Regions from separate parts of the Neptuniibacter halophilus genome, predicted to be linked through region 3. Evidence: predicted binding sites of a transcription regulator. Region 3 holds the regulator's gene; each other region holds the start of a gene.
The links. The regulator FNR, encoded in region 3, switches genes on or off when oxygen is low (the NO sensors DNR and NnrR bind a similar motif). The targets are predictions, from matches to a motif close to TTGATNTANATCAA.
Positions count from the first base shown of each region.

Region 1: a site for FNR is predicted at 680-693, ahead of petA (ubiquinol-cytochrome c reductase iron-sulfur subunit). Genes of this name have one in related genera too.
Region 2: a site for FNR is predicted at 1,178-1,191, ahead of QUD59_RS03700 (DUF4856 domain-containing protein). Genes of this name have one in related genera too.
Region 4: a site for FNR is predicted at 1,009-1,022, ahead of QUD59_RS02360 (HP1242/YdcH family protein). Genes of this name have one in related genera too.

Region 1 is NZ_AP027292.1:837,918-840,118, reverse strand. Features, by position in the region: gene rplM (50S ribosomal protein L13) at 1-202, shown strand, start outside; gene rpsI (30S ribosomal protein S9) at 217-609, shown strand; gene petA (ubiquinol-cytochrome c reductase iron-sulfur subunit) at 878-1,474, shown strand; gene QUD59_RS03895 (cytochrome b) at 1,474-2,201, shown strand, end outside.
Region 2 is NZ_AP027292.1:798,199-800,399, reverse strand. Features, by position in the region: gene ampD (1,6-anhydro-N-acetylmuramyl-L-alanine amidase AmpD) at 1-391, shown strand, start outside; gene QUD59_RS03705 (16S rRNA (uracil(1498)-N(3))-methyltransferase) at 392-1,102, opposite strand; gene QUD59_RS03700 (DUF4856 domain-containing protein) at 1,281-2,201, shown strand, end outside.
Region 3 is NZ_AP027292.1:2,965,990-2,968,190, forward strand. Features, by position in the region: gene QUD59_RS13830 (adenine phosphoribosyltransferase) at 1-477, opposite strand, end outside; gene fnr (fumarate/nitrate reduction transcriptional regulator Fnr) at 641-1,438, opposite strand; gene hemN (oxygen-independent coproporphyrinogen III oxidase) at 1,510-2,201, opposite strand, start outside.
Region 4 is NZ_AP027292.1:502,362-504,562, forward strand. Features, by position in the region: gene QUD59_RS02355 (ABC transporter ATP-binding protein) at 1-584, opposite strand, end outside; gene QUD59_RS02360 (HP1242/YdcH family protein) at 704-940, opposite strand; gene QUD59_RS02365 (methylated-DNA--[protein]-cysteine S-methyltransferase) at 1,070-1,528, shown strand; gene QUD59_RS02370 (BolA family protein) at 1,548-1,862, opposite strand; gene QUD59_RS02375 (DUF3422 family protein) at 1,862-2,201, opposite strand, start outside.

The DNA of each region.
Region 1 (2,201 bases), 1.8 Mb from region 3:
CCACACTGGCTTCCCAGGTGGTCTGAAAGAAGCATCTTTCGATAAAATGGTAGAAACTTTCCCTGAGCGCACTATCGAGCTGGCTGTTAAAGGCATGCTGCCAAAAGGTCCTCTGGGTCGTGCTATGTACGCCAAGCTGAAAGTATACGCTGGTGCAGAACATCCGCACCAGGCTCAGCAGCCTAAAGAACTGAACATCTAAGGGGAAGGAAAATCATGTCTACTACACAGTATTACGGTACAGGTCGTCGTAAAACTTCTACTGCTCGTGTTTTCCTGCGTCCAGGTACAGGTGCAATCACTATCAACAACCGCACTATCGAAGAATACTTCGGTCGTGAAACTGCGCGCATGATCGTTCGTCAGCCTCTGGAACTGACTAACAATCTGGAAGCGTTTGATGTTGTTGTAACCGTTAAAGGCGGTGGCGGCTTCGGTCAGGCTGGTGCGATTCGTCACGGTATCACTCGTGCGCTGATGGAGTTCGATGAAACTCTGCGTCCTGCACTGCGTGAAGCGGGTTACGTTACCCGTGATGCACGTATGGTTGAGCGTAAGAAAGTGGGTCTGCGTAAAGCGCGTAAGAAGCCACAGTTCTCCAAGCGTTAATACGCTTTTTCGCGGAGCAATCCCGATTCAGAAAAAACGCCTTCTCCTGTATTGGAGCAGGCGTTTTTTTTTGCTCTGCATCAGGTCAAGACTTTGGCCTAACAAGTTGGGAAAATCGCCAATTCACCTTGTAAGAAAGGGGTATTTTCTTTACTATTTGGGCCATTTTTAAGGTACACGATTCCGTAGCTTTATAATTCTTAGCGGCCAGAATGCTTCTGCTTCTGCAGAGCAGCAAAATAAGGTCGATTGAGGGGAGATAATCTTAATGAGCAATGATGGCGTGAATAAGGGTCGGCGCCGTCTCCTGATCGGTGCTACATCCGCAGTGGGTGCGGTAGGTGCCGTGGGAGCAGCAGTCCCATTCGTAGCTTCTTGGAACCCAAGTGCAAAGGCTAAGACCGCTGGTGCACCTGTAAAGGTGGATATCAGCAAGCTGGAGCCAGGTCAGCAGGCAGTCGTGAAATGGCGTGGCAAGCCTGTATGGATTGTGCGTCGTGGCGAAGAAGCGCTGGCGAATCTGGCTAAGCTGGATGGCAATCTTCAGGATCCGAATTCTGAAACTTCCAATCAGCCTGCATACGTACCTAAAACAGCTAACCGTGCACTGCGCGATGATATCGCTGTTCTGGTAGGTATCTGTACACATCTGGGTTGTTCTCCAACTTACCGTCCGGAAGTGGCTCCGGCCGATCTGGGTGAAGATTGGGTAGGTGGCTACTACTGCCCATGTCACGGTTCCCGTTTTGACCTGTCGGGTCGTGTAATGAACGGCTCCCCGGCACCACAGAACCTGGTGATTCCGCCTCATCATTATGAGAGCGACAATGTGATCATCGTTGGTGTAGATCAGGAGACTGCATAATGGCTGGTACCCGCAATAAAGGAAACCCTGGCTTCATGGGGTGGATTGATGACCGTTTCCCGGCAACTGCGATGTGGGAAGATCATCTGTCCAAATACTACGCACCGAAGAACTTCAACTTCTGGTATTTCTTCGGTTCTCTGGCACTGCTGGTGCTGGTTAACCAGATCCTGACCGGTATCTGGCTGACGATGAACTACAACCCTTCTGCGGAAGGTGCGTTTGCGTCTATCGAATACATCATGCGTGACGTTGAGTATGGTTGGTTGCTGCGTTACATGCACTCTACCGGTGCTTCAGCATTCTTCGTGGTGGTTTACCTGCACATGCTGCGTGGCATGATGTACGGTTCTTACCGTAAGCCGCGTGAGCTGGTATGGCTGTTCGGTATGACAATCTACCTGGCGCTGATGGCTGAAGCCTTCATGGGTTACCTGCTGCCATGGGGTCAGATGTCTTACTGGGGTGCGCAGGTAATCGTTTCCCTGTTTGCTGCGGTTCCGGTGATCGGGCCTGATCTGGCTGAGTGGATTCGTGGTGACTACCTGATCTCCGGAATTACTCTGAACCGTTTCTTCTCTCTGCACGTTGTGGCGCTGCCAATCGTTCTGCTGGCACTGGTTGTTCTGCACATCATTGCACTGCACGAAGTGGGTTCTAACAACCCTGACGGCATTGAGATTAAAGACAATAAAGATGAGAACGGTGTACCGGTTGATGGTATTCC
Region 2 (2,201 bases), 1.8 Mb from region 3:
TCAGAATCAACTCCCGGTCGAAGATCATCCCTATTTTGCTGAAATTCATCAGCTTCAGGTCTCTGCACATCTTTTGATTGAGCGTGATGGCTCGGTTTCCCAGTTTGTGCCCCTTGCCTGCAGAGCCTGGCATGCGGGTGTTTCCTGCTTTGACGGGCGGGAGGCCTGCAATGATTTCTCGATTGGGATTGAGCTGGAGGGCTGTGATACCGAGCTTTTTACCGATCAGCAATATGCGGCACTGGTTGCTCTGACACAACAGATTCAACAGCTTTATCCGGCCATCACCAGACAGAGAATTACCGGTCATTCTGATATAGCGCCGGGGCGTAAAACCGACCCGGGCCCATGCTTTGACTGGCAGCGCTATCTGGACGGGCTGAGCAAATAGTCAGACCGGGAAAAGCCTCGACAGCAGAGCTGGCACTGCCGTTTCGACCCTGAGAATACGGGGGCCGAGATGCACCGGTGTAAACCCGCACTGTTGCAGCTTTTCCACCTCGTAAGGGATGAATCCCCCCTCTGGGCCAATCGCCAGTGTGGTGGCTGTTGCGGCTGCCGCCGGGCAGCTCTGTGCATGATAGGGGTGGGCTACCAGTGCCCGGGTGTTCTGGCTGATAGTGGGCAGTTCATCTTCGACAAAGGGTTTAAATCGCTTGCGCAGATAGACATTAGGCATCCGGGTGTCGCCTGCCTGCTCCAGCCCAAGATGAAGCTGTTCTTCAAGCTGTCGGTCCAGAATCGGCGTGCCCCAGTAGCTTTTATCGACCCGGTAAGAATTGATCAGGTACAGCTCTTTAACCCCCATCGTGGCCACCGTCTGCAGAATACGTTTCAGCATCTTTGGGCGTGGCAGCGCTAAAATCAGGTTCAGAGGCAAGGCCTGCGGAGGAGCATCCGTCAGCTTCACATCCAGCGTGATCGATTCATGGTTCAGATCGGTGACCAGACCGGTGCCCATCTCACCTTCGAGCAGCCCGACTTTGAGCTCCTGCCCCGGTTCGGGTTGATGGATGCTGCGTATGTGCTGAAACCTCCGATCCCTCAGTTTAACCCTGTTCGGGCTGATAAAGTCGGAAGGAAACAGCAGAATAAGATTCATAAGAGCGAAGCCTGTCAGAGGGATAGGGGATTTTATCCTGTGGTTTTGTCTTCGCCAAATCCGTTTAGATAAATATTGATATAGATCTAAATGAGAATGTTTATCTGTAGCGTTCTCTTTATTGTTGTGATAATTTCCACCTGACAATAAATTCAAAACCTGATGAAAGGGGATCTCGGTGAAGATTAAGCTTCTTGTTTCCGCCATGGCCATGGTAACGACGCTGGGCGCTCATGCGGCTCAGAACTATGCGGATTTTCCGGTAACTGTGAAAGATTATCAGGGTGATGCGAAGCACTCGGTTTCATACACTGGTCAGGCCGCGCGCCAGGTGTTGCATACCTCGCTGAAAAAGCTGGCGTCCAAGGGCAATGGTCAGGCAAACCCAGAGCTTAAAGCACAGTTAATGGCTTATTATCAGGGCGAAGAAGCGGGCAGAAAAATTCTCGCGCCGGTTTCCAAAGAGGGCTTCCCCGTAGCGCAGGATCAGGTTGATCAACTGTCGAAAAAGAAAAACCTCTCAGGCAAAACCTATCAGGGTGTTGTGCCTGGCTGGCCTGGCAATATGACGGGTCAGGAAGTGCTGACCTTTATGATCGACAAGGCTTCTTCCGCGAACAAAGGTTATGACCCGCTGAGCGGTCTTGATTACACCCAGCTAATCTCTAAATTTGCGATGGGCGCGGTTTTTTACAATCAGGCAGTAGATAACTATCTGGATGAAAAACTGGAAGCCGGCACCAAGCCTAATAACCAGCCTTACAAAAAAGGTGCCGCCTATACCGGTAAAGAACATGTCTGGGACGAGGCGTTTGGTTACTTCGGCGCTCAGGCTAACAGCCTTAATCTGACGGCAAAGCAGGTTTATCAGGTTGCTAAGCAGAAGCCGGAAGCTCTGGCGCTTGCTGATCTGAATAAAGATGGCAAAGTGTCTTTGTATAATGAGATGACCTATGCTCACGCTTATTACGCTGCCGGCTTCGATAAAGGTGGAAAAACCAACTACCTGCATACCATCGTTCAGGCATTTGTCGACGGCCGTCAGTTACTGGCAGATGCTAAAGGCGAAGCGCTCAGTGACAGCCAGCGAAACAAGCTG
Region 3 (2,201 bases):
CTGCAAGTCTGGCAGGTCGATCAGCGCGGCTGCTTCGTATACTTCCGCGCCCAGCTCTTTGATCAGGCCGCAGGCAGCGAGGATGGTTCCGCCGGTGGCGATCAGGTCATCAAATACCAGTACGCGGTCACCCGGACCCACGGAATCTATCTGCATTTCAACGGCCGCAGTGCCGTATTCCAGCTTGTATTCCTGATGGATAGTTTTGCCCGGAAGTTTGCCTTTTTTACGTACCAGAACCAGTGGGATATTCAGGTGGTAGGCCATGATGGAACTGATCAGGAAGCCGCGTGCGTCGATACTGGCAATATGTGTAATCTCGGTATCGATATAACGCTGAATAAAGGCGTCAGAGATCATGCGCAGTGCTTTCGGGTCCTTGAACAGCGGTGTGATATCTCGGAATTGAACGCCCGGTTCCGGCCAGTCAGAAATCGTGCGGATAACTGACTTCACATAACACTCGTCATAAGACATGAAAAACTCCTCGATGGTACGCCTTGACTTGGCTCAATGATTTAAAAGGGGGAAGACGATTTAATGTAGCGGTTGGGTTACACATTGAGATGGCTACTTAATCGTGAAACTGGCAGGCACCGGCTAATCTGATTAGCGGTGCCTTTTTATTTATCGACCTGTCTCAGGAACAGTTGCTTTTTCCACAGGCAGCCGTGATTGCAGGTTCGCTGGTATCGCTGAGCGGGTTTTCTCCGGAGAGAATGTACAGTTTTTCCAGATCCTCGATGTGAACCTCTTTACCCTCAACCTGCAGCAGGTTGGATTTCTGAAAACGGGTGAAGATACGGCTGACAGTTTCTACCGCCAGCCCAAGATAATTGCCGATCTCGTTACGGGACATAGAAAGACGGAAACTGGTCTCAGAATAGCCACGCAGTTTGAAGCGCTGTGACAGCTTAATCAGGAACGTTGCAACCCGCTCCTCCGCGTTTTTCTTCGATAGCAGCAGCATCATCTGCTGCTCTTCACGAATCTCTTTACTCATGGTGCGCAGCAACTGGCGGCGAAGTTCAGGTAACTGACCAGACAGCTCATCGAGGCGTTCAAACGGAATTTCGCAGACCGTGGTGGTTTCCAGAATCTTGGCGGAAACCGGGTATTCGTTGTTATCGAAACCACTCATGCCGACCAGCTCGCCGGGGAAATAAAAACCGGTGATCTGCTCTTCGCCTTCGTTGGTGATGGTGTAGGTTTTCACCGTGCCGGCACGGATGGCATAGACACTATCGAAGACGCCACCCTGATGGAACAGGTGTTCGCCTTTCTTCAGTGGGCGGCTTTTTTCAATAATATCATCCAGCCGTTCCATCTCTGTCATATCCAGTGACACCGGAAGACACAGTGAACTTAAGCTACATGTATTACAGCTGACCTGTTGCAGACTTCGCAACTTTCCTTCGGTTGCCTTGTTGTCACCCATGATTTAATCCTGTAATGGTTCGATAAAACGGCTGCTTAAGGATTATGTAATATTTCACCGCATTCTAAAAGTTAAATAATCCGCGAGAAGCGCTGCGAACTCTGGTCTTTCGGTATATAGGCGTCAAATGCCATGCAGATCCGACGGATCAGCAGGCGTCCCGAAGGGGAGACCTGAATGCTGTTTTCGTCCATTTTTACCAGACCATCTTCAGCAAATGCTGCCAGTTCCTGTCGGGCATCAGCAAAGTAGCTGTCGAAGTCGATACCAAACAGGGATTCGACAGGGGCTTTGTCCAGCTCGAAATGACAGATTAACTGGGTGATCACATGACGCCGGATAATATCGTCCCGGGTCAGTTTTACACCGCGCTTGATAGCGTGTTGATTGGTTTCAACCGCTGCACTGTAAGCGCTCATCTCATGCTCGTTCTGATAGTAGACCGAGCCGATCTGGCTGATGGCTGAAACACCCATCGCCACAAGATCACACTCTGCATGGGTGGTGTAACCCTGAAAGTTCCGGTGCAGGTTGCCGGTGCGCTGTGCAACGGCCAGCTCATCGTCAGGCTTGGCAAAATGATCCATGCCGATGTAAACGTAGCCCGCCTGCAGCAGTTTATTGATGGTGGATTCAAGGATAGCCAGCTTGGTTTCCGGGCTAGGCAGGGTATCTTCCTGAATGTGACGCTGTGGGCGGAAACGGTCCGGCAGATGGGCGTAGTTAAATACCGAGAGTCGATCAGGATTCATCTCGATGACCT
Region 4 (2,201 bases), 1.5 Mb from region 3:
GTGGTGAAATAGATCACCACCGGATTCAGAAACAGGATAAACAGCGCCAGTTGCCAGTGCATCCATAGCAGGATCACCGCAGTGCCCAGTATCGACAGCAAGGCAACCAGCAACCGGCTGAGGGAACTGCCGATAAAGCGGTCGATGGTATCCAGATCGGTAATAAAATGAGAGGCCACCGTGCCGCTGCCCAGCGTCTCGTACTCAGCCATGGAGATCCGTTGCAGGTGCTGCAACAGACTGGCCCTGATTCGATAGGTTACATCCTTGGAAATAATGGTGAATTGCCGCGCCTGCCAGACGTTGAGCATCAGGGCTGCCAACCTCAGACAGATGGTAAACAGCAGTACCATCCCGATAAACAACACCGGTCCGTGCCAGCTCTGTGGGAACAGCGGTGCGACTGTTTCGATGATCACCCCCGGCTGATCAAGCAGCACTTCATCTACCAGCAGCGGCATAAACAACGGCAGGGGAACCGAGGCAACCGCGGCCAGCAATGCAATCAGGTTTGCCTTAATCAGCTCCTGACGGTGTTCCAGTGCTACCCCGATAATGTATTGCCATGTGTACGACTGTTTCACGCTTCAATCCTTTCAGGCCTGTACATTAACTGTATACGAAAGCCTGTGAAGCCGCGATCAACCAGAGTAAGGAATAAAAAAGCCCGCTGGGTCAGCGGGCTCTTGAGATCGATTCAGGTTCAGGCCTGAAGCATCGCATACAACTCATCTTTCAGTCTGAGGCGTTTGTACTTCGCCTCTTCCTCAGTCCGGGTGCACACGGCCTCAATCTCTGCTTCCATTTTTTCCACCTCTTTGGTGACCTGATGGTACTCATCAAACAAGCGGGCAAACCGACCATCTTCCATCTTCAGTTCGTGAATCCGCTGACGATGTTCCGGAAATTCATGGATCAGATCATGATGCTCAATAGACATTATTGCTTCCCCTTCTACAACTTACTTATGTTCTGGGTTCAGTCTCCTCCTCCGCGTTAAGCAAAGCATTGACGGGCATCAATACAGATTCCAAACTATAGGAAAGAATGTTTAGCGGAGGGCAAAACAATGTACGCAGCAATTATGAACACCGCACTCGGCTCTCTGCTGATTAAAGCCAATGACAGCGCAGTGACTTCGATCCACTTTCTGCGCGATGACGAAACCCTGCCGGAACTGCTGGGCAACCCGCTGATTGATCAGTGTATCAGTGAACTGGGCGAGTACTTCTCCGGTCGCCGGGTGGATTTTGATATTCCACTGGCACCGGATGGAACGCATTTTCAGCAGAGCGTGTGGCGGGCGTTACGCGAAATCCCCTACGGTAAAACCTGCAGCTATGGTGAGATTGCCCGCAAGCTCGGTAAACCGCGGGCTGCTCGGGCAATCGGCATGGCGAACAACCGTAATCCGATTCCGATTATTATTCCCTGCCACCGGGTGCTGGGGAGTAATGGCAGCCTGACCGGCTACGCCGGCGGGCTTGAGAATAAGAGCTACCTTCTGAATCTGGAAAAGCGGCCGTAAACGACCGCCGGGTTAGTGCTTACTCCGACTTTGAACCGCCCAGGCACTTCGGCGAAGGCATCACTGTGCGGCCTTTATCGTTCCACTCCTGCTGGGTAAACAGGTGCATCGAGAGTGCATGAATCGGATTATTCATCCGATCTGCCATCAGCCCAAAGATAAGCTGGTGACGCTGCACCATTCGCTTACCGGCAAAATCTTCTGAAACCACGGTCAGCTTAAAGTGTGAATCGGTGGCCGGCCCGGAGTGCATATGGCTCTCATTTTCGATCACCAGATGTTCCAGATTTAACCCCTCTTCCAGCCGATTGCGGATCACTGCTTCAATACTCATTACTTACCCTTCTGATTCTGATCGTCACGGTCGGCCTGATCATGGGCCAACTGTAAAAAGTGTTTATGGATTTTCCGGGTGGTGAGCGCAACCAGACCAATCACCACCGGGACAGAGATCCCCAGCAGCAGATCTTTATTCAGACTGACCCCCGAATTATAGGCCGCTTCGAGCAGGTACTTAATCAGGCCTATAGTGTAGTAACTGATCGCGGCAACCGACAGCCCTTCCACAGTGTGCTGCATCATCATCTGCACTTTGGAGCGCTGATCCATGGAGGCCAGTAATTGCTGATTTTGCGACTGGATCGACAGCTCAACCCGGGTGCGCATCATATCT